Regions from separate parts of the Streptomyces sp. NPDC051976 genome, predicted to be linked through region 1. Evidence: riboswitches for the same ligand, from Rfam matches in the RefSeq annotation. Region 1 holds a riboswitch; each other region holds the start of a gene.
What was found. A riboswitch is a leader RNA that binds a small molecule or an ion and turns the genes downstream of it on or off. The one in region 1 is predicted to bind cobalamin.
Positions count from the first base shown of each region.

Region 2: it holds a riboswitch for cobalamin, as region 1 does, so the genes downstream of both, metE (5-methyltetrahydropteroyltriglutamate--homocysteine S-methyltransferase) here and AB0M29_RS29370 (CbtB-domain containing protein) in region 1, are expected to answer to the same signal.
Region 3: it holds a riboswitch for cobalamin, as region 1 does, so the genes downstream of both, AB0M29_RS19730 (cobalamin biosynthesis protein) here and AB0M29_RS29370 (CbtB-domain containing protein) in region 1, are expected to answer to the same signal.
Region 4: it holds a riboswitch for cobalamin, as region 1 does, so the genes downstream of both, AB0M29_RS32585 (ribonucleoside-diphosphate reductase subunit alpha) here and AB0M29_RS29370 (CbtB-domain containing protein) in region 1, are expected to answer to the same signal.

Region 1 covers NZ_JBFAXL010000036.1:14,387-19,535, forward strand. Annotated here, with positions in the region: gene AB0M29_RS29355 (putative protein N(5)-glutamine methyltransferase) at 1-371, shown strand, start outside; gene AB0M29_RS29360 ((2Fe-2S)-binding protein) at 392-1,231, opposite strand; gene AB0M29_RS29365 (CbtA family protein) at 1,228-2,094, opposite strand; gene AB0M29_RS29370 (CbtB-domain containing protein) at 2,125-2,274, opposite strand; cobalamin riboswitch at 2,377-2,504, opposite strand; gene AB0M29_RS29375 (ABC transporter ATP-binding protein) at 2,715-3,623, shown strand; gene AB0M29_RS29380 (ABC transporter permease) at 3,673-4,434, shown strand; gene AB0M29_RS29385 (sensor histidine kinase) at 4,442-5,149, shown strand, end outside.
Region 2 covers NZ_JBFAXL010000010.1:177,234-182,382, reverse strand. Annotated here, with positions in the region: gene AB0M29_RS14070 (hypothetical protein) at 1-294, shown strand, start outside; gene AB0M29_RS14065 (DUF397 domain-containing protein) at 558-758, opposite strand; gene AB0M29_RS14060 (ROK family protein) at 943-1,902, opposite strand; cobalamin riboswitch at 2,119-2,335, shown strand; gene metE (5-methyltetrahydropteroyltriglutamate--homocysteine S-methyltransferase) at 2,497-4,815, shown strand; gene AB0M29_RS14050 (SpoIIE family protein phosphatase) at 5,073-5,149, shown strand, end outside.
Region 3 covers NZ_JBFAXL010000018.1:67,678-72,826, reverse strand. Annotated here, with positions in the region: gene AB0M29_RS19740 (inorganic phosphate transporter) at 1-1,116, shown strand, start outside; gene AB0M29_RS19735 (hypothetical protein) at 1,151-1,381, shown strand; cobalamin riboswitch at 1,551-1,680, shown strand; gene AB0M29_RS19730 (cobalamin biosynthesis protein) at 1,833-2,831, shown strand; gene AB0M29_RS19725 (cobyric acid synthase) at 2,849-4,345, shown strand; gene AB0M29_RS19720 (putative cobaltochelatase) at 4,401-5,149, shown strand, end outside.
Region 4 covers NZ_JBFAXL010000044.1:8,288-13,436, reverse strand. Annotated here, with positions in the region: gene def (peptide deformylase) at 1-147, shown strand, start outside; gene AB0M29_RS32590 (ribonucleotide-diphosphate reductase subunit beta) at 217-1,242, opposite strand; gene AB0M29_RS32585 (ribonucleoside-diphosphate reductase subunit alpha) at 1,242-3,623, opposite strand; cobalamin riboswitch at 3,829-4,001, opposite strand; gene AB0M29_RS32580 (hypothetical protein) at 4,043-4,210, opposite strand; gene AB0M29_RS32575 (helix-turn-helix domain-containing protein) at 4,300-5,149, shown strand, end outside.

The DNA of each region.
Region 1 (5,149 bases):
TGCTGGCCGCCAACGTGCCCTACGTGCCCAGCGAATCGGTCGGCTTCCTGCCGGCCGAGGCCCGCGACCACGAGGCGCTCCTCGCCCTCGACGGCGGCCCCGACGGCCTCGACGTGATGCGCCGGGTGGTGGCCGGGGCGCCGTCCTGGCTGGCCCCGGGCGGCTCGCTGCTCGTCGAGACCAGCGAGCGCCAGGCGCCGCCCGCCGTGGAGATCTTCACCGCGGGCGGCCTGACCACCCGGGTGGCGACCTCGGAGGAGCTCTACGCGACCGTAGTGATCGGCACCCGCCCCGCCCTCCCGGCGGGCGACGCCACGTCGCGGACACGCCCTGGGCCGCGTTTCCGCGGATCACGCGTGGACCGCCCATGACTCGCCGACAGGCGAGTGCCTTACTCCGGCCGGTCGAGCGCGCAGTCCCCGCACAGCGCGCCCGCCCGGTCGGGTGCCGCGCGGTAGATGAGACAGCAGCTGCGGCGGCGGAAGGCGCGGCCGGGCGGGGCCGCCGTCGTGCTCGTACCGGCCAGCGGCGGCCGGTCGAGCAGCAGCGCGGTCACGGCGCGTACCCGGGCGGCGGACGCCGGGCGGGCGGCGGCGAGCATGGTGGCGGCGCCGTTCAGGGCCGAGGCGGTGTTGCCCCACAGGATGTGCGGGGACACCCGCCACGGCGCGACGGCGTCGGCCAACTCGCGTACCGGGCCGTCGAGTACGTGCCGGGCGAGCGCGTCGGCGAGCCGTTCAGGATCGGCGTCGGCGTCGGCGTCGGCGCCGACGGTGACGGCGGAGTGCGGGAGCGACAGCGGCCAGGGTCCGCCGAGGGTGGGCTGCCAGCGCAGCCGCGCCAGGCTCACCCCGGTCGGGGCGGCGCCGCCCAGCACGGCGACGGCGAGTGCGGGGGAGACCAGCCGTGCCACCAGGCCGAGATGGGCCACGGACGCGGCGACCCGCTCCTCGACGGCGTCCGGCCGCTGCCCGCCGCCCGCCGCGAGAAAGCCGCGGACGGCCGCGATCCGCTCGCCCAGGACGGCGGGATCGTGGGCGAGTTCGCCCATCGAGCGCCACGGCTCGCGCGGCGGCGCGTCGTCGGGGTGTGTCAGGGCGGCGAAGAACGGCCCGAGCGCGGCCAGTTCGGCGATCAGCGGCTCCGCGGTGGAGGCGGAGGCCGGGTCCGTGAACGACGCAGGGGCCGGCGGCTGGGCGGCCGCCGGCCCCGCTTGAGTCGGTTCGCTCACGCGCCGACCGGGTCCACCCGGGTGGCGCGGGCGGAGGCCGTCGCCGCCCGCGGGCTCAGCACCCGCTCGGCCAGCGGCCCGAAGGCCAGCCCGATCACCGTCCACAGCAGGAGCTGCGCGGCCACCGAGTAGAAGCGGAAGGAGAACAGCACGTCGGCCGGGAACCCCGGATAGACGATCCTGCCCTTCCCGTCGGTCAGCGGCAGCGGCGTCTCGGTCGCGTGGTTGCCGAAGTGCTCCTTGTTGTACGCGAGATGGCCGAGCGACGGCAGGACGAGCATCACCACGCCGATCGCCACCACGAACGCCCCGGCGGCCAGCAGACTGGCGTTCCAGTTGCCGTACCGCTCCTTGAGGCGCTGGCCGAGCCACACCGCCCCGACCAGGAACAGCAGCGAGAACAGCACCATCAGCAGATACAGGCCGCTGCGGGCCTTGATGGTGTCCTCGTGGCCGATGGCGGGCGGATTGGCCGGGTACTTCAGGAACGGCACCAGGTAGATGCCGAGGAACCCGCCGCCCGCGACCAGCAGCGCCAGGGGACGCGCCCGCAGCCCGCCGGTACGGCCCAGGCACACGCAGTACGCCACGGCGAAGAGCGCGCCCATCGCCATGCCGAAGAAGATCATGCCGACGCCGATACCGACGTTGGCCTGGATGCTCCGGCTGAACAGATCGGGGCCCGCCGCCTCCGCGGGCAGCCCCGCGGCCTTGTCGAGCGCCGCCTGCGCGGCGTCCCGGCCACTCTCGTAGTCGATCGCCTTGTTGATCTGCGGCTCGGCGAAGATCCTGGCGAACAGGAACGCGAGCAGGCCGGCCACCGCGCCGACGAGGACGCCGCGCAGGATGAGTTTCTTTTCCATGTCGAGTTTTCCGTCGGTCCGCTCAGCCGGTCAGTGGCAGGGGAAGCCGAGGAAGTGGCGGGCGTCGTGCACGAACTCGTGGATGTGCATGTCCTTGCCGAACACGGAGACGGCGCCCTGGTCGACACCGATGAAGTAGTAGACGGCGAACGCCAGAAGCGCGGTGCCGACCAGCCACATCACCGCCTTCGAGATGGGCATGACAATCGGCGTGGCGGACGTGGTGGGTGCGGACACACTGCTCACGGGTGAGCCTCCTTCAGGGATTCAGCGTCCCTCGGTCGAATGGGGCGTCGTGACGGCGAAGTATCTGACTCACCGGTTGTCTCCTCGATGGACACCGGATTCACAGTGGCGCGACCGTGCCGGATTCTCACCAGCTTCCTCACGCCATCACGGGACAAAGCGTATGGGCGGCTGAATGGGCACGTCAATCGTGCCCACCCCGGCTGTGACATACGCCGCTTGACCGCCGCGGCGCATCAACCGATCGGTGGACCACCGGGATCCACCGGATCGGCGCCAGGAGCCGCCCGCTGGTCGATCCGCCGGAAGGGCCCCGCACGGGATTGTCGAGTCAACGGCAGAACGCCGGACGGTCGCCCGAGGAGGCACGGGGAATGTCGGTCATCGAGGTCGAGCACCTGCACAAGCGGTACGGGAACGACGTGGCGGTCCACGACGTGTCGTTCAGCGTCGAGGAGGGCGAGATCTTCGGCGTCCTCGGCCCCAACGGGGCGGGCAAGACCACCACCGTCGAGTGCCTGTCGGGCCTGCGCCCCGCCGACGGCGGCCGGGTCTCCGTCCTCGGCCTCGACCCGCGCGCCGACCGCGACGCGCTGCGCCAGGTGCTGGGCGTACAACTCCAGGAGAGCGGCCTGCCGGACAAGTTGAAGGTCCGCGAGGCGCTGGAGCTGTACGCGTCCTTCTACGAGCGGCCGGTCGAGGTGGCGCCGCTGATGGAGCGGTTGGGGCTGGCGGACAAGGCGGACACCCGGTTCAAGAACCTCTCCGGGGGCCAGAAGCAGCGGCTGGCCATCGCGCTGGCGATGGTCGGCGGCCCGAAGGTGGTGATCCTCGACGAACTGACCACCGGGCTCGACCCGCACGCCCGCCGGAGCACCTGGGAACTGGTGGAGCAGGTCCGCGACGCGGGCGTCACCGTCCTGCTGGTCACCCACTTCATGGAGGAGGCCGAGCGGCTGTGCGACCGGCTCGCGCTGATCGACTCCGGGCGCGTGGTGGCCGTCGACACCCCCGCCGGGCTGGCCTCGCGCGGCGGGCAGACCCAGCGGATGCGGTTCCGGCCGTCGGCGCCGCTCGACGAGGAGCTGCTGCGGGCACTGCCCGAGGTGACCACCGTGACCTGGCACGGCCCGCAGATCGAGATCGGCGGCACCGGGAACCTGGTGCAGGCCGTCACCTCGCTGCTGGCCCGCCGCCACATCATCGCCGCCGACCTGCGGGTCGAACAGGCCAGCCTCGACGACGCCTTCATCGCGCTGACCGGCCGCGACGAGCTGGTCTGAACCCGCCCCCTTCCGCCCCTCACCCGAACCACCAGAAGGAGAACCAGACATGAGCGTGCAGGCCCTGCCCACCCTCAGGATGACCAGGAAGGGCTTCCGCACCCTGACCGTCACCCAGGCGAAGCTGCTGCTGCGCGAGCCCGCCGCACTGATCTGGCTGGTCCTGCCGGTGGCGATGGTGGTGATCTTCGGCAACATCCCGGCGTTCCAGACCGCGCAGAAGACCCTGGACGGCAAGAGCGTCATCGACGTCTACGTCCCCACCATCGCCGCGATGGTCCCGCTGTTCGTGGCCTTCACCGCACTGCCGACGACGATGGCCTCCTTCCGCGAGAAGGGCGTGCTGCGCAGGCTGTCGGTGAGCCCGGTGCCCGCCGCCGGGATGCTCGCCGCGCTGCTCGCGGTGGTCGCCGCCGTAGCCGCCGTCGGGGTCGTGCTGATCACCTCCATCGGCGCGCTGGCCTTCGACGTCCAGGCGCCGGCGAACCTCGGCACGGTCTTCGTCGCCTTCCTGCTCGGCAGCACGGCCGTCTTCGCCCTCGGCCTGATCGTCGCCGCCCTCGCCAGGACCGCGGGCGAGGCCAGCGGCCTGGGGGTGCCGCTGATGGTGCTCAACTTCTTCTTCAGCGGCCTGTACTTCCCCGTGGCCCAGATGCCGCACGTGCTGCAGCGCATCGGCGAGTTCGTCCCCTTCGGCGCGGTGATGGCGGCCTGGGCGGGCACCGGATCGCTATGGCAGCACCTGGCCGTGCTGGCGGCGTACACCGTGATCGGCAGCCTGGTCGCCGCCCGCGTGTTCCGTTGGGAATGATGGACCGGTGAACGAGGATGTCGCGCAGGAGCGCCGTGAGCGGCTCCTGGAGAACCTGCCCTACATGGGCCTCGCCGTCTCCCTCGTGCTCGTCGTGGCCCTCGGGCCGCACACGGCGGGCACCCTGGGGGCGGCCGTCGGCCTGTCCGCGGCGGCCGCGCTGTGGCTGCGCTTCGCCGGGGTGCCGTACCCGACGCCCGAGGGGAAGCGCGCCCGGGCGATCGTCTTCTTCGCGGGCCTGCTCGTCCTGATCGCCGCCACGGTCTACGTCAGCCCGCTGTTCGGCTTCTTCGGCTTCACCGGCTACCTCAAGGTGGCGGTCCTGCCGCGCGGCCTGTGGGTCCCGGCCATCGCGCTCAACGCGGCCGCGATGGCCACCACCCAGGTCGGCGGGTTCGCCAATCTGCACGGCGGCACGCTCGTGGTCTACGCCGGGCTGGTGCTGGTGAACATGGTCGTCGCCGGGGTCATCACCTACCAGGGCATCGAGGAGGACATCCGCAGCAGGCAGCGCGCCAGGGACCTGTCCGCACTCGCCGAGGCCAACCGGCGGTTGCGCGAGACGATGGACGAGAACGCCGGACTGCACGCCCAGCTCGTCACCCAGGCCCGCGAGGCCGGGATCCTGGACGAGCGGCAGCGGATGGCGGGCGAGATCCACGACACCCTCGCGCAGGGCCTGACCGGCATCGTCACCCAGCTCGAAGCGGCCGAG
Region 2 (5,149 bases), on a different contig from region 1:
AACGCCCGCAGCACGGCGGATCTCAAGATCATGCGGGCGGTGGGCGTCATCGTGCTGATGCTGCTCGTCGTCATCGTGCTGGGCGCGTACATCGTGATCCACGCCGTGGCGGGGATGCATCTGCCGTTCCTCGGCCTGGTGGCCAGCACCGTCCTCGGCGGCTCGGGCGTCAGCGGTCTGGCGTTCTTCGGCGGCCGACGGCTCCTGACGGGCCGTCGGCAGTCGGCTACCTCGGAGAGCCCGCCCGACGATCGAACGGAGGAAGGGAACCGAGACCGCGCTGGTGCCCCGTGACCGAGACCGAGGCGCGCCACAGTCCCGCGACCACGGACACCAGCAGCGCGGTCACGATCCACACCAGGAGCTTGGCCGACGTACCGGAGACCAGGAGCGAGCACGCCGCCGCGACCATCGTGGCGGCGACTCCGGTGGACACCGTGAAGAGCAGGACCTCGCCGACCCCGCCGGATGGCCGCGGAGAAGGTGTCCCCGACCGCTGCGCGGTGATTTCCCTGGTGTCCATCAGACCTCGCCCCCTTGCCGCTGTGAAGAGATCGTCATGAGCCGTCGAACTCCCCTGAGACGACGGCATGGAGAAAGAACGTCCATGCGGAGCCGGTGAAGCTCAGCGTCGGACCTGAAGGGTTCTTGGAGTCACGGGCGAGCACCTGCTCATGTCCCAAGGCGACCTCCACACACTCACCTTCGTTGCCACAGGCTGTGCTCCTGCGCCATAAGGGTCGCCCCTCATGCCCCACAGTCCCCTCCACTCCCCCCACGCCTGCCCCGATTCGCTCGGATCAGTACTTTCCGAAGATAGCGGCCACCTTCGGCGACCGCAGGAAAGTACCGGAGAAGGCCGGATGAAACCCACCGGGGGCGAAAACCTGGCGGAAACCATCACCCCGGCACATGAAGGAGGCCGGCGTGTCCGTGCGGGCGTCAGCGGGCGAACACCGTGACCCGGCGGCGGCTCGTCCGCAGCCGTGCGGCGAGGTCCATGGCGGCCAGGCCGGCGCCGACGCACCCGGCGCGGTCGCCGAGCACGGCGGGGGCGAGCGGCGGGATCGCCTGGACGCCGGCCCGGGAGATCATCGCGTTCTCCAGCGGGAAGAGCAGCTGGCCGCCGGAGCGGGCCAGACCGCCGCCCAGCACGATCAGCGAGGGGTCGAGCACCGAGACGGTCGCGAGCAGCGCGTCGGCGAGCGCCTCGACCGCGTCGTCCCATACGGCGCCTGCCGCCATGTCGTCCGCGGCGGCGCGCCGGGCGACCTCGGCGGGCTCGGCGGACCGGCCTGTGGCGGCCAGGTAGCGGCGGGCGATGGCGGGCGCGGAGGCATACGCCTCGGCGCAGCCGTGGGCCCCGCACGCGCAACGCTCACCGTCGGGGCGCACGACGAGATGGCCTATCTCCCCCGCCCGGTGGGTGGCGCCCGTCCGCGCGTGGCCCTTGGTCATGACCGCCGCGCCGATCCCGGCCCCCACGGGGACGAAGAGGAAGTCGCCGCGGCCGCGGCCCGCACCGAGCCGCGCCTCCGCCGTGCCACCGGCGCGTACGTCGTGGCAGACCGCGGTCGGCAGCCCGGTGCGCTCCTCGATCAGCGCCTGGAACGCCACGTCACGCCAGCCGATGGTCGCCGAGTAGATCCCGACCCCGGCCTCCTCGTCCACGATCCCGGGCACGGCGAGCCCCACCGCGGCCGCCGGCGCGCCCTCCCGCTCGGCCCGGGCCTGGAGTTCGGCCACGAGCTCGACGATGCTCGCGATCACCCGCTCGGGGCCCGCCGCCTGCCCGGTCGGCCGCCGTATCCATCCGCCGACATGCGCCGAAGCGTCCTCCAGGAGCCCCGCCTTGATGTCCGCGCCGCCCACGTCGACGGCGATCACCCGTGCGTCCCTCACCCGGCTCCTCCGATCAGGCTGGTCAGACCTTCGACCGCCACGACAGCAGAGAATCAGCACGTCATGCTCGAAGGTGAGTGTTTAGTACCAGATTCAGTCATGAACGCGCAATGAGTCCGGCGGACCCGAGCAGCCGGCGGGAGGGCGAAGGCCCGAAACCGGGCGTGATCCGTTTCGGATGGCGAACTGTGCTGCCGAGGAGGGCGCCCGCCCCCTAACGTGGCGTGTGCAACTGGTTCGCCCCTGCCCGCCAGGCAGGTGCGTCGCAAGAGGGAACCCGGTGGGAATCCGGGACTGCCCCGCAGCGGTGAGTGGGAACAACCGCCGTCATACGCACTGGATCCGCGGGATCCGGGAAGCGACGGCCAGTAGGTGTCTGCCCCGGCAGGCGTGCCCGCGAGTCCGAAGACCTGCCCGTTGCCCGTACGCGACCGATCGCGTGCGGTGTCCCGGTGACCTCGTGGGCGGGTCGGCGTGCACACCAGGCGGACGTACGCGCGGAAGGCGCGTCACGCGTCCGCCGGTCGCGCAGTCCCTTCGCGTCCGCGTCCCGTCGCCGGGATGTTCAGGAATCATCTCGCGAAGGAGATTTCCGTGACAGCGAAGTCCGCAGCCGCGGCAGCACGGGCGACCGTGTACGGCTACCCCCGCCAGGGCCCCCACCGTGAACTGAAGACGGCCGTCGAGGGGTACTGGAAGGGCCGTGTCACCGCCGACGCCCTCCACCGCACCGCCGCCGACCTGCGCCGGGCGAACTGGCGGCAGTTGGCCGAGGCGGGCGTCCACGAGGTGCCCACCGGTGACTTCTCGTACTACGACCACGTCCTGGACACCAGCGTGATGGTCGGCGCCGTCCCCGCCCGGCACCGCGCCGCGGTCGAAACCGACGCGCTCGACGGCTACTTCGCCATGGCCCGTGGCACCCAGGACGTGGCGCCGCTGGAGATGACGAAGTGGTTCGACACCAACTACCACTATCTGGTGCCCGAGTTGGGACCGGACACCGTCTTCACCGCCGACTCCGCCAAGCAGGTGGGCGAGTTGCGGGAGGCTCTCGCGCTCGGCCACACCGCGCGGCCCGTCCTGCTCGGGCCGGTCAGCTATCTGCTGCTGGCCAAGCCCGCGCCGGGGGTGCCCTCGGACTTCGCCCCGGTCACGCTGCTCGACCGGCTGCTGCCGGTGTACGCGTCGGTCCTCGGCGACCTGCGCGCGGCCGGCGCCGAGTGGGTGCAGCTCGACGAGCCCGCGCTCGTCCAGGACCGCACCCCGGCCGAGCTGAACGCCGCCGCCCGCGCCTACCGCGACCTCGGCAGCCTCACCGACCGGCCGAAGCTGCTGGTCGCGTCGTACTTCGACCGGCTCGGCGAGGCGCTGCCGGTGCTGGCCAAGGCCCCGGTCGACGGTCTCGCCCTGGACTTCACCGGGCCCGCCGCCGCCAACCTCGACGACCTCGCCGCCGTCGGCGGCCTGCCCGGCAAGCGGCTGGTGGCGGGCGTCGTCAACGGCCGCAACGTCTGGGTCAACGACCTTGAGAAGTCGCTGTCCACCCTCGGCACCCTCCTCGGCCTCGCCGGGCGGGTCGACGTGGCGGCCTCCTGCTCGCTGCTGCACGTGCCGCTCGACGCGGCGGCCGAGCGCGACATCGACGGGCAGATCCTGCGCTGGCTGGCCTTCGCCCGGCAGAAGGCGGCCGAGGTCGTCACCCTGGCCCGCGGTCTGGCGGAGGGCACGGGCGCCATCGCGGGCGAACTCGCCGCCAACCGCGCCGGGTTGGCCTCCCGCGCGCACTCCACCCTCACCCGCGACCCCGCGGTGCGGGCCCGTACCGCCGCGATCACCGAGGCGGACGGCCGCCGCTCCCAGCCGTACGCCGAGCGGGCCGCGGCCCAGCGCGCGCACCTCGGTCTGCCGCTGCTGCCGACCACCACCATCGGCTCCTTCCCGCAGACCGACGAGCTGCGCGCCGCGCGCGCCGACCTGCGGGCGGCCCGGATCGACACGGCCGGGTACGAGGAGCGCATCAGGGCCGAGATCCAGGAGGTGATCGCCTTCCAGGAGAAGACGGGCATCGACGTCCTGGTGCACGGCGAGCCCGAACGCAACGACATGGTGCAGTACTTCGCCGAGCAGCTCACCGGCTACCTCGCCACCCGGCACGGCTGGGTCCAGTCGTACGGCACCCGCTATGTACGGCCGCCGGTCCTGGCCGGTGACATCTCGCGGCCCGCGCCGATGACGGTGCGCTGGACGTCCTACGCCCAGTCCCTCACCCAGCGGCCCGTCAAGGGCATGCTCACCGGCCCGGTCACCATGCTGGCCTGGTCCTTCGTCCGCGACGACCAGCCGCTCGGCGAGACCGCACGGCAGGTCGCGCTCGCCCTGCGCGACGAGGTGGCCGATCTGGAGGCGGCCGGCGCGTCGGTCGTCCAGGTCGACGAGCCCGCGCTGCGCGAGACGCTGCCGCTGCGCGCCGCCGACCGGCCCGCGTATCTGGACTGGGCCACCGCGTCCTTCCGCCTCACCACCGGCGGCGTGCGCCCGGACACCCAGATCCACACCCACATGTGCTACGCGGAGTTCGGCGACATCGTGGGCGCCATCGACGACCTGGACGCCGACGTCATCAGCCTGGAGGCGGCCCGCTCCCACATGCAGGTGGCCCGCGAGCTCGCCGCCCACGGTTACCCGCGCGAGGCGGGACCGGGCGTGTACGACATCCACTCGCCCCGGGTGCCGGGCGCCGACGAGGCGGCCGAGCTGCTCCGCACCGGACTGCGGGCCATCCCCGCGGACCGCCTGTGGGTCAATCCGGACTGCGGCCTGAAGACCCGCGGCTGGCCCGAGACCCGGGCCTCCCTGGAGAACCTGGTCACGGCCGCCCGCACGGTACGCGGCGAGCTGACCGCGTCCTGACCGACCGGAGCGGGCGCGGGCCGGGGCAGGCCCCCCGGCCCGCGCCCGTCCCCGTGCCCGTACCGGCGCCGCGTCCGCGCCCGTACCCACGCCTGCCGCGGGCCCGTCACCGCGTGTCACCGGCGCTCGTACAGGCGAAGCGGGCACGAGTGTTATTCAATGGGGGTGCGGTAGGGATCTCGGGGCTTCATCGCACGGAAAACTCGGATACGCCTCCGGTCAGATGCCGGGGTTGGCGAGCGAGCTGGGAGCGCCGCATGGACTCCACACCCTCCCCCTCGTCGTCGTCGCCGTTCGACCAGGTCAGCCGCGCCTTGGGGGACTACCTCCCGCG
Region 3 (5,149 bases), on a different contig from region 1:
GGCGCGCTCAAGCCCAAGACGGCGGTGGCCATGTCCGCCGTACTCAACCTCGTCGGCGCCTTCCTCTCGGTGGAGGTCGCCAAGACCATCTCCGGCGGGATCATCGACGAGTCCGCCGGGATCAGACCCGAAGTGATCTTCGCGGGCCTGGTCGGCGCGATCGTCTGGAATCTGCTGACATGGCTGGCGGGACTGCCCTCCAGCTCCTCCCACGCACTCTTCGGCGGCCTGATCGGCGCCACGCTGGTCTCGGTCGGCACGCACGGCGTGCACGGCCAGGCCGTCGTCATGAAGGTGCTCATCCCCGCCGTCGCCGCGCCGATCGTGGCCGGCCTGGCCTCGACGCTCGCCACCCGGCTCACCTACCGGATCGGCCGCGACGCCGACCCGCAGGCCACGTCCAGGGGTTACCGCGCCGGGCAGATCGCCTCGGCCGGCCTGGTCTCCCTCGCCCACGGCACCAACGACGCACAGAAGACCATGGGTGTGATCACGCTCACGCTGATCACCGGTGGCATCGTCGCCCCGCACTCCGACCCGCCGCTGTGGGTCATCGTCTCGGCCGGTACGGCGATCGCGCTCGGCACCTACCTGGGCGGCTGGCGGATCATCCGCACCATGGGCAAGGGCATCACCGACATCCAGCCGCAGCAGGGCTTCGCCGCCCAGACCGGCGCCGCGGCCACCATCCTCGCCTCGTCTCATCTCGGCTTCGCGCTGTCCACCACGCAGGTCTGCTCCGGTTCCGTGATGGGCGCGGGGCTGGGCCGCAGCGGAGCGGTGGTCCGGTGGAGCACCGCGGGCCGCATGGTCGCCGCATGGGGCCTGACGCTGCCCGCGGCCGGTCTGGTCGCGGCGGGCGCCGCGCTCCTGGCCGACGAGGGCGCCTGGGGCATCACCGCCGTCGCCGTACTCGGCCTCGCGGTCTGCGCCGCCATCCGCACCGCCTCGCGCCGCAAGCCGGTCACCCACGCCAACGTCAACGACCCCGAGACCGGGTTCGCCACGGAGCCGCAGGGCGCGGTCACGGCCGCGATCGCCGCGGTCATCCCGCCGCCCGCCGGCGCCACCCCGCCCGTCAACGACGCCGTTCCCGGCGCCGCGGCCACGGCCTGACACCCCGGCACCCGGACCGGACAAGGACACGCACATGACCATCGACTGGCAGGCCCTCGGCACCGTCCTCGGCGTCACCCTGGTGGCGACCGTGGGCCTGGTGGGCCTCTTCACCCTCGGCATCGTCGGTCTGTCCAAGACCGCCCCCGCCGCCGGCGGACAGGGCGGGGGCGGCGCCGCCGTGCTCGCCCGCGCCGCCGGCTACCTCTGCTTCGCGGCCTGCGCGGCGGCGGTCTCCTGGGGCATCTACCTGATCGTCGCCTGACCCCGGCCCGCACCCGCGGGCCACGCGCCACGCCACCTCGGCGGCCGTCGACTCCGGTCGGCGGCCGCCGTCGTGGTGTGGACCTGGACACACTCAGTCTGCCCAGGTCAAGGGTCAGTTGACGGGCCTGCGCGCACGTGGTGGACTGCGGAGGCCATGCGGCGGCAGGAGAGGAAGTCCGGTGCGAATCCGGCGCGGTCCCGCCACTGTCACCGGGGAGTGCACTCCCAACCCGTACGTCACGGCCGGAAGTCCGGCTGGAAGACCGGGAGTGCGTAGATCCGGGAGCCAGGAGACTCTCACCGCCGGTACGTCGAGCCAGGGCGCGGACCCTGAGTGAGGACTTCTGCCATGCCCGGCACGCGAAGCGCGCGAGCGGTCCGCCCCACGGACCCCGACACGCCCACGCCCTCCCCCGCGTTCCCCGCGGATGTGACGGCGGCCTGAACAGATGCGTGCCGACCGCGTTTTCGCGTACGGCGCCACGCTCGGCTTTCTCGGCGACCTCCTCGCGGGCGACCCGCGCCGCGGCCATCCGGTCGCGGCCTTCGGGCGCGCGGCGGGTGCGCTGGAACGCCGGCTGTGGCGCGACGACCGGGCCAGTGGCGCGGTCTTCACGGCGCTGTGCGCCGGGGGTGCCGTGGGCGGCGCCGCGCTCGCCCAGCGAGCCGTACGCTCCTGCGCCGCGCTCTCCGTGGCGCTGACCGCCGCCGCGACCTGGTCGGTGCTGGGCGGTGAGTCGCTGGCCCGCGAGGCGCGGCTGATCGGGGCGGCGCTGGAGGCCGGCGATCTGGCGGCCGCCCGCGCGCGGCTGCCGCATCTGTGCGGACGCGACCCGCAGGCGCTGGACGCGGCGGGCATCGCGCGGGCCGTCGTCGAGTCGGTCGCCGAGAACACCTCGGACGCCGTCGTCGGCGCCCTGGTGTGGGGCGCCGCGGGCGGAGTGCCGGGCCTCGTCGGCTTCCGCGCGGTCAACACCCTGGACGCGATGGTCGGCCACCGGTCGCCGCGCTTCCTGCGCTTCGGGTGGGCCGCCGCCCGTCTCGACGACGTCGCGGGCTGGCCGGGCGCCCGGCTCACCGCCGGCCTCGCGGCGCTCGCCGGACCCGATCCGCGCGGCGCGCTGCGCGTGTGGCGGCGGGACGCGGCGCTGCACCCCAGCCCCAACGCGGGCCCGGTGGAAGCCGCGTTCGCCGGGGCGCTGCGGCTGCGGCTGGGCGGCACGCTGTCCTACGCGGGCCGCACCGAGCACCGCCCGGTCCTGGGCGCGGACCTGCCGCCGCCCACCGCCGCCGACATCGCCCGCGCCGTCCGGCTCTCCCGCCGCGTCAGCGCCCTGGCCCTGGCCACCGCCGCCACCGCCCGTCTGACCGCCGCCGCGATCCGCCGTGCCCGGCGGGGTGGTTCCGCCGTGTCCGGCGGGCATCAACCGAAGGGGGGACCGAAGTGAGCCCGAGAGGTGGGGGGTTGCTTGTCGCCGGGACGACGTCGGACGCCGGGAAGAGCGTGGTGACCGCGGGCATCTGCCGCTGGCTGGTCCGGCAGGGCGTGCGCGTGGCGCCGTTCAAGGCGCAGAACATGTCGCTGAACTCGTTCGTCACCCGCGAGGGCGCCGAGATCGGGCGGGCCCAGGCGATGCAGGCGCAGGCGGCCCGCGTGGAGCCGTCGGCGCTGATGAACCCGGTGCTGCTCAAGCCCGGCAGCGACCGCAGCAGCCAGGTGGTGCTGCTGGGCAAGGCGGTGGGCGAGATGAGCGCCCGCGGCTACCACGGCGAGCGGCGGCCCGCGCTGCTGGAGACCGTCGCCGGGTGCCTGGAGGAGCTGCGCGGCCGGTACGACGCGGTGATCTGCGAGGGCGCGGGCAGCCCGGCGGAGATCAACCTGCGGCGTACCGACATCGTCAACATGGGCCTGGCCCGTAGGGCCGGACTGCCGGTGGTGGTGGTCGGCGACATCGACCGCGGCGGCGTCTTCGCCTCCTTCTTCGGCACCACCGCCCTGCTCGCGCCCGAGGACCAGGCGCTGGTCGCGGGCTATCTCGTCAACAAGTTCCGCGGCGACGTCTCCCTGCTCCAGCCCGGCCTGGACATGCTGGACAAGCTCACCGGCCGCCCCACCCTCGGCGTGCTGCCGTACGCGCACGGCCTGGGCATCGACGAGGAGGACGGGCTCAACGTCTCCTTGCGGGGCGCCGTTCGGGAGTCCGTGGTGCGGCCGCCGCACGGCGAGGACGTGCTGCGGGTCGCGGTCGCCGCGGTACCGCTGATGTCGAACTTCACCGACGTGGACGCGCTCGCCGCCGAACCCGGTGTCGTGGTGCGGTTCGTGGACCGGCCGCAGGAGCTGGCGGACGCCGATCTGGTGGTGCTGCCCGGCACCCGGGGCACCGTGCGGGCGCTGGAGTGGCTGCGCGCCCGCGGCCTGGCCGACGCGGTGGTGCGGCGGGCCGCGGAGGGCCGCCCGGTGCTGGGCGTCTGCGGCGGCTTCCAGATGCTCGGGACCCGGATCGACGACGACGTCGAGTCGAAGGCGGGCAGCGTCGCCGGTCTCGGCCTGCTGCCGGTACGGGTGCGGTTCGCCGCCGAGAAGACGCTGGCCCGGCCGGTCGGCGAGGCGTACGGGGAACGCGTCGAGGGGTACGAGATCCACCACGGCGTGGCCGAGGTCGGCGGCGGCGACGAGGAGTTCCTCGACGGCTGCAGGTCGGGCGCGGTCTGGGGCACCCACTGGCACGGCTCGCTGGAGAGCGACGGCTTCCGCCGGGCGTTCCTGCGGCGGGTCGCGGCCATGGCGGGCCGCCGGTTCGTCCCGGCGCCCGACACCGCGTTCGGCGCGCTGCGCGAGGAGCAGCTCGACCGGCTCGGCGATCTCATCGAGGAGCACGCGGACACCGCGGCGCTGCTGCGGCTGATCGAGGACGGCGCGCCCGCCGGACTCCCGTTCGTCCCCCCGGGGGCCCCGTGACCACCCCATCCGCGATCCCTGTGATCAGCGGTATCCGCGACAACGAGGAGGCAGCGTGACCCCGTACCCGTTCACCGCCCTGGTGGGCCAGGAGGACCTGCGGCTGGCGCTGCTGCTGAACGCGGTGAGCCCGGCGGTCGGCGGCGTCCTGGTCCGCGGCGAGAAGGGCACCGCCAAGTCGACGGCGGTACGCGCCCTGTCCTCGCTGCTGCCGGAGGTGGGCGTCGTGCCCGGCTGCCGGTTCTCCTGCGACCCCGCCGCGCCCGACCCGGCGTGCCCCGACGGCCCGCACGCCGCCGATGTCCGCCCCGGATCGCGGGCGGCCCGGATGGTGGAGCTGCCGGTCGGCGCCTCGGAGGACCGCCTCGTCGGCGCGCTGGACATCGAACGCGCCCTGGCCGAGGGCGTCAAGGCGTTCGAGCCCGGCCTGCTGGCGGCGGCCCACCGAGGTCTGCTCTACGTCGACGAGGTCAACCTGCTCCACGACCACCTGGTGGACCTGCTGCTGGACGCCGCCGCGATGGGCGCCAGCTACGTCGAGCGCGAGGGCGTCTCGGTCCGGCACGCGGCCCGCTTCCTGCTGGTCGGCACGATGAACCCCGAAGAGGGCGAGCTGCGGCCGCAGTTGCTCGACCGGTTCGGTCTGACGGTGGAGGTCACCGCCTCCCGCGAGACCGACGAGCGGGTGGAGGTGGTCAGGCGGCGGCTCGCGTACGACGCCGACCCGGCCGGTTTCGCGGCGCGTTGGGCCGCCGAGGAGCAGGCGGTACGCGAACAGATCACCACGGCACGGGAGTTGCTGCC
Region 4 (5,149 bases), on a different contig from region 1:
GGCTACTTCGCCCGCTGCCTCCAGCACGAGACCGACCACCTCTACGGCCGCCTCTACATCGACCGCCTCTCCAAGCGCGACCGCAAGGACGTCATGCGGCAGATGTCCGAGGCCACCCCGAAGTTCGAGACGGTCCCCAACGACTGAGCCCCCGCCGAACGCGGCGGTGCGCCCCGGGACATCCCGGGGCGCACCGGCGCGGTCAGCGGGCAGGGATCAGAAGTCCTCGTCCAGGGCGACCGAGCCCTCTACCGCGACCTGGTAGGCGGAGGGGCGGCGTTCGAAGAAGTTGGTGAGTTCCTGGACGCCCTGGAGCTCCATGAAGGAGAAGGGGTTCTCCGAGCCGTAGAGCGGGGGGAAGCCGAGGCGGGTGAGTCGCTGGTCGGCCACGCACTCGAGGTAGGCGCGCATGGACTCGGTGTTCATGCCGGGCAGGCCGTCGCCGCAGAGGTCGCGGCCGAACTGCAGCTCGGCGTCGACGGCCTCGCGGAGCATGTCGGTGACCTGCGTGCGCAGTGCGTCGTCGAAGAGGTCCGGCTCCTCCTTGCGTACGGTGTCGACGACGTCGAAGGCGAAGCTCATGTGCATCGTCTCGTCGCGGAAGACCCAGTTGGTGCCGGTCGCGAGCCCGTGCAGCAGCCCGCGGGAGCGGAACCAGTAGACGTACGCGAAGGCGCCGTAGAAGAACAGGCCCTCGATGCAGGCCGCGAAGCAGATCAGGTTGAGCAGGAAGCGGCGGCGGTCGGCCTTGGTCTCCAGCCGCTCGATCTTCTCCACCGAGTCCATCCAGCGGAAGCAGAACCGGGCCTTCTCCCGGATGGACGGGATCTCCTCGACGGCGTCGAACGCGGCGGCGCGGTCGGCCGGATCGGGCAGGTAGGTGTCGAGCAGCGTCAGATAGAACTGGACGTGCACGGCCTCCTCGAAGAGCTGCCGGGACAGGTAGAGCCGGGCCTCGGGCGAGTTGATGTGCTTGTAGAGGGTGAGCACCAGGTTGTTGGAGACGATCGAGTCGCCGGTCGCGAAGAAGGCGACGAGGCGGCCGATCATGTGCTGCTCGCCGGGGGTGAGCTTGGCGAGGTCGGCCACGTCGGAGTGGAGGTCGACCTCCTCCACGGTCCAGGTGTTCTTGATGGCGTCGCGGTAGCGCTCGTAGAAGTCGGGGTAGCGCATCGGGCGCAGGGTCAGCTCGAAGCCCGGGTCGAGCAGGTTCTTCTCCGCCGCGGGGGTGGTCGTGGTCATTACTGGCAGGCCTCGCAGGACTCGGGGTTCTCAAGGGAGCAGGCGATCGCGTCGGGGTCGACGGCGACCGGTACGGGGACGGGGGTGGCCGTCGCCGCCCGCGCCGCGCGGGCGATCCGCGTCGCCGGGCGCGACCGCAGGTAGTACGTGGTCTTCAGGCCCTGCTTCCAGGCGTACGCGTACATCGAGCTGAGCTTGCCGATGGTCGGCGTCTCCAGGAACAGGTTGAGCGACTGGCTCTGGTCCAGGAACGGGGTACGGGCCGCGGCCATGTCGATCAGCGCGCGCTGCGGGATCTCCCACGCGGTGCGGTACAGGTCGCGCACCTCGGCCGGGATCCAGCTGAAGCCGCTGACCGAGCCGTTGGCGTCGCGCAGCGCCTCGCGGGACTGGGCGTCCCAGACGCCGAGCCGCTTGAGGTCGGCGACCAGGTAGGAGTTGACCTGGAGGAACTCGCCCGACAGCGTCTCGCGCTTGAAGAGGTTGGAGACCTGCGGCTCGATGCACTCGTAGACACCGGCGATGGACGCGATGGTGGCGGTCGGCGCGATGGCCAGCAGCAGCGAGTTGCGCATACCGGTGGCGGCCACCCGGGCGCGCAGCGCCGCCCAGCGCTGCGGCCAGTGCGGCTGCGTGGCGAAGTGGTCCGGGTGCAGTACGCCCGCGGCGGTACGGGTCTGGTCCCAGGCCGGCAGCGGGCCGTTGCGCTCGGCGAGGTCGCAGGACGCCTCGTAGGCGGCGAGCATGATCCGCTCGGCGATCCGGGTGGAGAGCGCCTTCGCCTCGGCGGAGTCGAAGGGCAGCCGCAACTGGAAGAAGACGTCCTGCAGGCCCATCACCCCCAGACCCACCGGGCGCCAGCGGGAGTTGGAGCGGCCGGCCTGCTCGGTCGGGTAGAAGTTGATGTCCACGACGCGGTCGAGGAAGGTCACGGCGGTGCGGACGGTCGCGTCCAGCCGCTCCCAGTCCATCTCCCGGCCCTCGCCGCCGCCGGGCAGCACGAAGGCGCCGAGGTTGACCGAGCCCAGGTTGCACACGGCGGTCTCGGAGTCGTCGGTGACCTCCAGGATCTCGGTGCACAGGTTGGACGAGTGGACGGTACGGCCGGGCAGCGCGGTCTGGTTGGCCGTACGGTTCGAGGCGTCCTTGAAGGTCATCCAGCCGTTGCCGGTCTGCGCCAGGGTGCGCATCATGCGGCCGTACAGCTCGCGCGCCGGGAGGGTCCGCTGGGCCAGTCCCGCGGCCTCGGCCGCCCGGTACGCGGCGTCGAAGTCGTCGCCCCACAGGTCGACCAGCTCGGGGACGTCGGCGGGGGAGAAGAGCGACCAGTCGGCGTCGGCCTCGACGCGGCGCATGAACTCGTCGGGGATCCAGTGCGCGAGGTTGAGGTTGTGGGTACGCCGGGCGTCCTCACCGGTGTTGTCGCGCAGCTCCAGGAACTCCTCGATGTCGGAGTGCCAGGTCTCCAGGTAGACGGCGGCGGCGCCCTTGCGCCGCCCGCCCTGGTTGACCGCGGCGACCGAGGCGTCGAGCGTCTTGAGGAACGGCACGATGCCGTTGGAGTGGCCGTTGGTGCCGCGGATCAGCGAGCCGCGGGAGCGGATGCGCGAGTAGGACAGGCCGATGCCGCCCGCGTGCTTGGAGAGCCTGGCGACCTGGTGGTAGCGGTCGTAGATCGAGTCCAGCTCGTCCAGCGGGGAGTCCAGCAGGTAGCAGGAGGACATCTGCGGGTGCCGGGTACCGGAGTTGAACAGGGTGGGGGAGCTGGGCAGGTAGTCCAGCGCGCTCATCAGCCGGTAGAGCGCGGCCACCTCGTCGGCGGCCCGGACGCTGTCGTCCTCGGCCAGACCGCAGGCGACGCGCAGCATGAAGTGCTGCGGGGTCTCCACGACCTGACGGGTGATCGGGTGCCGCAGCAGATAGCGGCTGTGCAGGGTGCGCAGCCCGAAGTAGCCGAAGCGGTCGTCGGCGCCGTCGTCCAGTGCCTGGCCGACCAGCGCGTCGAGCCGCGCCTGGTGCAGGGCGACGAACTCCGCCGTACGGTCGGCGATCAGGCCCTCGCGGTGGCCGACGGCGACCGACGCGGAGAAGGACACCGCGCCCTGCCCGGCGGCCTCGTCGGCGATCGCCCGGGTCAGCAGGCGCGCGGCCAGCCGGGAGTACGCGGGGTCCTCGGAGATCAGCCCGGCGGCGGCCTCGGTGGCGAGTCCGCGCAGTTCCGCGGCGTCGGAGGCGGCGTTGCGGCCGCGCAGCGCGGCCGCGGCCACCCGGCCGGGGTCGGTGTCCGGGAGGTCGGCCGTGAGCCGGATCAGCGTGCGCAGCAGGTCGGCGCCGGGTCCGTCGTCGGGCTCGCCGGGAGGGGGAGCCGCGGCCGGGGACACGCGGGGGGAAGCGAGCCGGAGGTCGGCTGCGGCGGGGTCTGCGGGCGCGATGGTCACGGTGGTGCGGTCTCCCTCATGCGCGGCGGCGGCCACGCGCGAGGGCAGGCAGGCGGGCAGCCGGGCACACGCCCGCACACATCGGGCAGGGGCATGCCGCACCGCGTCCGCCGGCCCAATCCGCGAGGCCCGGACACAACTGCGCCCGGTGGCCGGGCGCGCGGTCGGCAGGTCCTCGGACTGTGCGGGGCGCACGCGTGGCACGCACCGCTCACCGTTGCGGGGCAGCGCCGGATTCACACCGGCTTCCCCTGCTCGACAGCGAGGTCGAGCATACATGTAGTGGTGCCCTATCCAGGCACCACCACATGTTGTGTCGCTTGCGACTTTCGGGAATAAACAGCCGTCTGTCGCAGGGCGGTTCAGGCGGCCCGGTCGTACTGCGGCCGGCGGCTCTCGGCGGCGCGGGCGGCGTCCGCGGCGCGGAGCTGCGCGGTGATCCGGGCCTCGGCGCGCAGGCCCAGCGCGGGGACGAAGGTGAGGACGAGGAGGAGGACGGAAAGGGCGGCGATGTCGAGGAGTGCGGTCATGGGTCAATCGTGCTCTCGCTGCTTACTCGCGAACAGTGGCAGCGCTGCCGCACTACCGCAACATCCTGCCAAGTGGCATCCTCGGATCCATGCTGAAGAACGTCGCCGCCGTCCTCCTCGAAGGGGTGCATCCGTTCGAACTGGGCGTGGTCTGCGAGGTGTTCGGCCTCGACCGCAGCGACGAGGGGCTGCCCTCCTACGACTTCGCGGTGGTCTCCGCCGAGGGGCCGCTCCTGCGCACCCACGCCGGGTTCGACCTGTCCGCGCCGTACGACCTCGACCGGCTGGACGAGGCCGACCTGATCGCGGTGCCCGCCGGGGACTCCTATGTCGAGCGGGACTTCCCGCCCGAGGTGCTGCGGGCGCTCAACCGCGCCGTCGAGCGCGGCGCGTGGGTGCTCAGCGTCTGCTCGGGGGTCTTCGTGCTGGCCGCCGCAGGGCTGCTCGACGACCGCCGCTGCGCGGCGCACTGGCGCCACACCGAAACGCTGGCCCGCCGCTATCCGCAGATCACCGTGGAGCCGGACGTGCTGTACGTGGACGACGCCGGGGTGATCACCTCGGCGGGCACCGCGGCCGGGATCGACGCCTGCCTGCACCTGGTCCGCAAGGAGCAGGGCAGCGCCGTGGCCAACGGCATCGCCCGCCGGATGGTGGTGCCGCCGCATCGCGAGGGCGGCCAGGCGCAGTACGTGGACCGGCCGCTGCCGCGCGCCCAGAGCGACACGGTCACCGGGGTGCTCTCCTGGATGGAGCGCCATCTGGACCGCGAGGTGACGGTGGAGGAGCTGGCGGCGCGGGCCCACATGTCGCCGCGCACCTTCGCCCGCCGCTTCCAGCAGGAGACGGGCACGACGCCGTATCGCTGGCTGCTGGGCCAGCGGGTCCTCTTGGCGAGGGAGCTGCTGGAGGGTACCGACGCCACGATCGATTCCATCG